One region of the Salimicrobium jeotgali genome, then DNA from elsewhere that is predicted to be linked to it. Evidence: riboswitches for the same ligand, from Rfam matches in the RefSeq annotation. Region 1 holds a riboswitch; each other region holds the start of a gene.
The links. Region 1 has a riboswitch for thiamine pyrophosphate ahead of thiT (energy-coupled thiamine transporter ThiT). Riboswitches for the same ligand answer to the same signal wherever they lie in the genome.
Positions count from the first base shown of each region.

Region 1 (2,263 bases):
ATACCCGGACCGCTCGTATTGTGGGCCGGTTTCCTCCTGAGTATCTGGCTGGAAGGTCGGCTGTCCGTCTGGTTCTGGGTGGGTGCAGTAATTCTTACGGTTTTACTAATCGTATCTGATATGGTGGCAAACAGTATTTCCGTCAAGAAATACGGGGGAAGCAAATGGGGAGAAGCCGGAGCAGTCGCAGGTGTCATCGCCGGTTCGTTCGTCATACCTCCTTTCGGAATACTGATCGTTCCTTTTGTTCTGGTTTTCGTTATCGAACTGGGCATCGAAAAAAATACCCGTTTCGCCTTCCGCGCAGCTGTCGGAACGCTTATCGGTTTTCTCAGTGGAACTGCAGCCAAGTTTATAATTCAGATGCTTATGATCGGGTGGTTCATCTTTTCATATTTCAACTGACACAAATCATTTAATACATAAAAAATTCCGGTCCCGAACGTATCAGGACCGGAAATCTTATAATCGCAATAACAATTTATGCCGCCTGGACATTAACAGACTGATTACGACGGCACTCGCTATAAAGGAAGGGAGCATATACCCGCCGTTATAAAGCAGAGAATAAATCCATACCGGCTGACCTTCAGCCAGGTAGCCGAAAAATATCATCCCTGCCGCGAAATGAGTAAGGAAGCGCAAGGCACTCCCGATGAATGTTCCGACAATCACATACACAAGAACAAATTTTACGTTGTTGTTCTTCGCGCTTGCTTTCAGTTGGGAAGACACCACTCCTGCGACCCCGATAATGGCGAAAGCTACAACGTAGTCGAGAAAAGCCTGGACGGGGTGTACGATAAATGCGCCCGTAAAAAACTGAAAGAAACCGAACAATAAACCTGTGATCATACCACCCGAGACGCCCCAACGGAAGGCCATCAGAATAACCGGTATCATAGCGAATGAGATGGATCCTCCCTGAAACCAAAGCTTAATGGATAAAAAAGGAAGAACATCAAGCAATAGAGCAATTGCTGCAAATATTGCACCTTCCACAAGAAAAAGTACGCGCTGTTGTTGCATTGTATATCCCCTTTCTGAATACACAAAAGAAGCAATGCCTCAAAGGGAAGCTTTCTGATGAAGGCTCCCACCTCTTAAGCATTGCTCATCAAAAAAGCCACCATTCCTGCGCCAGTGCTAACTGACAGGTTCGAAGGGTCTGAACTTGCGTCCACTCTCAGCCGTTAGGCTCCCCTTGAAGGCTCTATTCTCCGTGTTTTGTTACTTTCTATCATAACGTACTGATAAGAAAAGTACAAATTCAATTTTCCTTGGCATTGAAATACTTTTCAAAAAACTCCAGAGTTCTTTCGATGATCAATTCCTGGTCATTATCAAGAGTTGCCACGTGGTAACTGTCTTCCAGAGGAACCAGTTCTTTTCCTTCCGAAAAAACCATGTCGAATATCGTCTGACTGTTCTCCGGAGGAACTACGTGATCTTCTTCGGAAGTGAAAACTAAAAGAGGAGCCGACACTTCGCTTAACTGCTCGTGTACTTTAGCCATAATGTTGGTCAGATGGTTAAGGGAACGGACGGGTGTTTTGTCATAGGCGAGTTCAGTAGCTCCTTCTTTTTTGATATCAGAACCTATTGCATCAATGAAACGGGATTCAGAATCCGCCAAGCTGCTCATGTCAGGTACATCGATAGCCGGATTGATAACCGCGACTCCATCCACCTCTCTCGTAGAAGCCAGATAAAGACTTAATGTTCCCCCAAGAGACAAGCCGGTGACGAATACACAGTCACATCGGTTCTTTACCCATTCAAAAGCCTCTTCTGCCGAGCGAATCCAGTCTTCTGCAGTGGATCCTTCCATATCATAAGGAGTGGTTCCATGCCCCTTAAGTCTCGGACATGCCATCGTATACCCATGTGCTGTATAGGCATCCACAAGAGGCTTCATGCTCTGAACTGTTCCGGTAAAGCCATGTAATACTACGATTCCTATTTCATTCCCTTCGTTAAAAACAGCTTCTGCACCCTCCATTACGTTCTGATTCATCCCTTCCATCCTCCCTGTCTATTATAGAAATACTATTTCTTTACTCCCGAACATTAATGTCCCCGGATATACTGGACATCCGGGGGTAGATCTCGTACATGTTTTAAGTTTGTCATTTAATATTAAACTGTGTCACTGTAGCCTGACCTTCCAAGTAGAATGCCTCCACCGAATTCGTATAAACGGCGACGCCACTTTCGAGAAACCACCATCTGTCACGTTCCAGCTGCTTGGTTATAAATTCAG
Region 1 is NZ_CP011361.2:1,595,996-1,598,258, forward strand. Features, by position in the region: gene AAV35_RS08015 (DUF456 domain-containing protein) at 1-405, shown strand, start outside; gene thiT (energy-coupled thiamine transporter ThiT) at 463-1,029, opposite strand; TPP riboswitch at 1,116-1,215, opposite strand; gene AAV35_RS08025 (alpha/beta hydrolase) at 1,271-2,017, opposite strand; gene AAV35_RS08030 (hypothetical protein) at 2,130-2,263, opposite strand, start outside.

Region 2 (2,263 bases), 110 kb from region 1:
GCATTCCTGCCATCATATCGAGAAAGTCGCTCCCTGTCATTCCTTCGAGAAAAGCGATCTCCCCCGGTAAATAACCGATTCTTCCCCGTGCTTTCGCCTGATTCTTCCACGTATCATAACCGTCAATTACAGCACTCCCCTTTTGAGGTTTCATATACCCGAGGAGATGACGGATAGTCGTGGATTTACCAGATCCGTTAGGTCCGAGAAACCCGAACACTTCCCCTTCCTTCACTTCAAAAGAGACGTTGAAAATCCCTTTGCCATTCGTAAACCGCCGGGTAAGATTGTCGATGCGAATCATTGCTTACACCCCTTACTGTAGCAAAAAGACTGCTTTTTCTAAATTCTATTACTCTCTCCGGGATTGTCAATGCCTCCTTGTGGAAATTACTGATATTTTCAAAAAAACGGTTCAGATGGTGCAAAAGATTCTGGCTTTTGTTATACTGAAGTCGTCCAAGTGAATAAGTAATCAACTACTAGGGGTGTCCGTGGAACGGACTGAGAGGAAAGAATGACTTTCCGACTCTCTGGACCTGATCTGGATCATACCAGCGTGGGGAAGTAGTCAACATACCATTGACGAACCGGGTCCTGTAATACAGGACCCGGTTTTTTTGCTTCTTCTTCTGCCTGGGATAAAAGGGGGGAGAATTATGAATCGCACAAAACTGCTTACGACCATGGCTGTGCTTACTGCACTCGGAACGCTCGGGGCACAGATGCTGTGGTTTCCGGCCGGAATAGCAAAGGCCTATCCGGTCCAGCATGCCGTCAACGTCGTCGCTGCCGTTACGCTTGGACCGCTGCCGGCGGTGACGATAGCTTTCCTGATAGCTGTGTTGCGGAACCTGTTAGGTCTCGGCACTCTGCTAGCATTTCCGGGGGGTATGATCGGGGCTTTTGTGGCGGGAGTGACATATCACTACACGAAGCGTATCGGGGGAGCGGTAACCGGTGAAATCATCGGGACAGGATTATTCGGATCTCTTGCTTCCGTACCGATCGCCAATCTGTTGATGGGTACAGGCGCCGGGGTTTTCGCTTTTGTACCGTCATTCGCTGTAAGTACCGTGACCGGGGCGCTGATAGGCTGGATGGTCGCAGTCCGGCTGAAACAGGCAGCTATCGTGACAACTTAATTATTTGAACTGCTGGGGGCGCGGATATCGCTGAGATAAGGTTTTGCCTTAGTCCCTTTGAACCTGATGCGGGTCATGCCGCCGAAGGGAAGCACTCTGCACATGGGGGCTTCCTTTATACTAAAACGAGGAGGCTATTTTTATGTCATTTACGAAAGAATTAAGAAGAGAAAATGAAGATGTATTTCAGGCGATTTTCGATCACCCGTTTGTCCAGGGTCTTGGCGAAGGTGAACTGCCGAAAGAAGCGGTGGCTCACTACGTAAAAGCGGACTATGAATACTTGAATACCTTCCTTACCCTTTATGGCACGGCCATTTCCCAATCCGACAGTCGGGAGGATATAACATTTTTTCATAATCAGATCGCCTTTGTGCTGGGGGATGAGATACATCCACACCGCAATTTAAGCGATTACGCAGGCACCCCGTACGAAAATCTTCAGGGTTATCCGATGCCACCGACGGCGGATCATTATCGTGCTCACATGAAGAGTGTGGCCACAGAAGGTCTGCTCGGAAAAACAATTGCGGCTATGCTTCCCTGTCCGTGGACTTACGATGAAATCGGAAAAGAATTGAAACGGCGTTTCTCTCCGGAACCGGACCATCCTTTCTATGAGTGGATTGAATTCTATGCCGATGATTCTATTGCCGAAACCACCGGCTACATGATGAAACGTCTGGATGAGGAAGCGGAGCGGGCATCTCCGGAAGACAGGCGGAAAATGAAAGAGGCTTTCCGGAAAAGCTGTCAGTTGGAACTCGCTTTCTGGGAAATGTCCTATTCACTGGAAGAATGGCCTGCAGGAAAGGAGACGGCGAGATGAGACCATATACAGCACTGACAATCGCAGGATCCGATTCCGGAGGCGGAGCCGGGATTCAGGCGGATATCAAGACGATGGAAGAATGGCAGGTGTACGGGATGTCTGTGCTGACTTCTTTGACCGCCCAGAACACTATGGGAGTCCGGGAGGTTCATCACGTACCTGTTCCATTCCTTACTGCTCAGCTTAAAAGTATTGAAGAGGATCTGCCTGTGGATGCTATCAAAACCGGAATGATTTCATCGAAAGAAGCTGCACGCACAGTAGGGGAATGGATCGGGGCCCGGCG
Region 2 is NZ_CP011361.2:1,706,993-1,709,255, reverse strand. Features, by position in the region: gene AAV35_RS08575 (ABC transporter ATP-binding protein) at 1-304, opposite strand, end outside; TPP riboswitch at 475-583, shown strand; gene thiW (energy coupling factor transporter S component ThiW) at 660-1,145, shown strand; TPP riboswitch at 1,150-1,252, shown strand; gene tenA (thiaminase II) at 1,288-1,974, shown strand; gene thiD (bifunctional hydroxymethylpyrimidine kinase/phosphomethylpyrimidine kinase) at 1,971-2,263, shown strand, end outside.
Region 2: it holds a riboswitch for thiamine pyrophosphate, as region 1 does, so the genes downstream of both, tenA (thiaminase II) here and thiT (energy-coupled thiamine transporter ThiT) in region 1, are expected to answer to the same signal.

Region 3 (2,263 bases), 610 kb from region 1:
TAAGAAGGAAGTGGTATCTTAAAAATCATTGAGACCTTCGTCGTCACTAAACAGAAACATCCTCCGATACGAACAAAATCCCCGTCCCGAGTCAACGCTCCGGGCGGGGATTCTCTGTTTTCAGAAAAATGATCGTATCTAGTTCGAATTTTCGTCGAAATGGACGGTGTCTTTCAGTTTATTCTTGTCGTCCATGGAATTGCTGCTGGCCATCTTTTTCACGAATTCTTTAACGGTTTTGACGTTCACACCTGCTTCCCAGTATTCAGCAACGTCAGGAGTCACTTTTACAAGCACAACGTTCGGGTCTTCGGCCGAAGCATTCAGTACTTTTTCGACAATTTTATTCCAGTACTCTTTCTTCTTCTCCACGTCCTGCACGAATTCAGCCGTTCCACTGATAGACACGTAGGAACTGCCGGCGTAGGCCAGGTTCACCGAAGGGTTATTACCGATATCCCTGTATTTATCTGTATCTTTCTCCGTGATAAACCAGAATTCTTCCTCGTCCAGCAATACTTCCTGGGTGTGCATCGGACGGGAACTCAGTCTGCCCTCCGGAGATACGGTCGTCAGCATCGCCACTTTTTCATCTTTGATGAGTTCTTTGATCTGCTTAAGGGTTTCTTCATTTTCCGAATGTTTATCAGTCATCATATCTTCCTCCTTCTGGTGCCAGGCATGTTTTGATATCCACCCTTACTATTCCCTGTTGTAGAAGCAGTTACACTTGCTGCCCGAACTTGTACATGACGCTTTTACAGCTTCGGTATGTGAAAGCTATGAAAAACAGGAGTAACTATAAAAATGAATGTTAAAAAACACACTGTTGACAATACTTGTACAAATGTTAGAATTTACTTACAATTTAATATAAATCACTAGGGGTGCCTTTTCAAAAGGCTGAGATCAGAGTAATCGACTTTGAGACCCTCGGAACCTGATACGGTTGATACCGGCGAAGGGAAGTGTGCGGACGATATTTTTGCTATTTTTTGTTTAATCATACGTTCAAAGTCACTTTTCTTTTACCAGGAAAGTGACTTTTTTAATTTCAAAAAACGATAAAGGGGGGGTCTCAGTGAAACTTGAGCAACCAGGTCAGGACAGTATAGGAAAACTTCATGTCATCTCCACTGGTCAGCAGCCTGGTGAAGAGCTGATGAGAATAATAGGTCAGGTGCTCCCCTATGTGGATTCTGTACATCTCCGGGAAAAAGAATGGAGCGATAGACAGATGATATGTTTTACCCAGCAGCTTTATTCCGTGGGAATGCCCATGCATAAACTTATTCTTAACCACCGGGCGACCATCGCCGACAAGGTAAAGGCTAAAGGGGTACAACTCACTCATGCAAGCATGAATCAGGTGAAAGTTCGTCGCCTTTATCCGGATTTGACGATCGGCTGCTCCGTACACTCCGTACAGGAAGCCGTCAGAGCCTGGCACGATGGCGCTGATTATTTAATCTTCGGTCACGTTTTCACCAGCAGTTCGAAACCCGGATTGTCCCCTAAAGGTATAAGAGAACTGAAAAAAGTCGTGCAGCATGTAAGAGTGCCTGTTTTAGCAATTGGTGGAATTACTCCGGAAAATACCAACGTCGTGATGGAAGCCGGTGCCAGTGGAGTTGCCGTTCTGTCCGGTGTGCTGCTAGCTGATGATCCCGTTGAAAAAGCTGTGGCCTACAGAGAAGCGATACGCAAAGGAGGCGCAGGAAATGTATGACGTTATTATTGCAGGCGGAGGTGTTATCGGTAGCTCGATCGCTTTTCAACTCTCTAAAAGAAACTATCGCGTGCTCATAATAGAAAAGGAGGAAATCGGACAAAAAGCCTCCAGAGCTGCAGCCGGAATGCTGGGGGCGCAGAACGAAGTGGGTCCTGACAGCCCGCTCTCCCGGCTCGCTCGTGAAAGCAGAGAAATGTTCCCTTCTTTAGCAGAAGAACTGGAATCTGTCAGCGGCATAGACATTGAACTGATTCAGAATGGCATAGTCAGAGTCGCCCGTACCGAAGAAGAAGCGAAACAGTTAAAACGGGAGAATGAACGTCAGCAACGTTCGGGAGATTGTTCGGAATGGCTTTCACGAAGCCGGTTACAGGAGAGAGAACCCCGTCTTTCCCACCTCTCCGTTACAGGGGGACTCTACATGCCCGGAGACGGCCAGGTCAATGCCCCATCGTTAACAAAAGCACTGGCACATGCATCCGTTGAATTCAGTACAGAGATTATGGAACATACGGAAGTGCTGGATGTTCT
Region 3 is NZ_CP011361.2:2,204,667-2,206,929, forward strand. Features, by position in the region: gene AAV35_RS11020 (SLC5/6 family protein) at 1-22, shown strand, start outside; gene AAV35_RS11025 (pyridoxamine 5'-phosphate oxidase family protein) at 139-654, opposite strand; TPP riboswitch at 874-984, shown strand; gene AAV35_RS11030 (thiamine phosphate synthase) at 1,082-1,729, shown strand; gene thiO (glycine oxidase ThiO) at 1,722-2,263, shown strand, end outside.
Region 3: it holds a riboswitch for thiamine pyrophosphate, as region 1 does, so the genes downstream of both, AAV35_RS11030 (thiamine phosphate synthase) here and thiT (energy-coupled thiamine transporter ThiT) in region 1, are expected to answer to the same signal.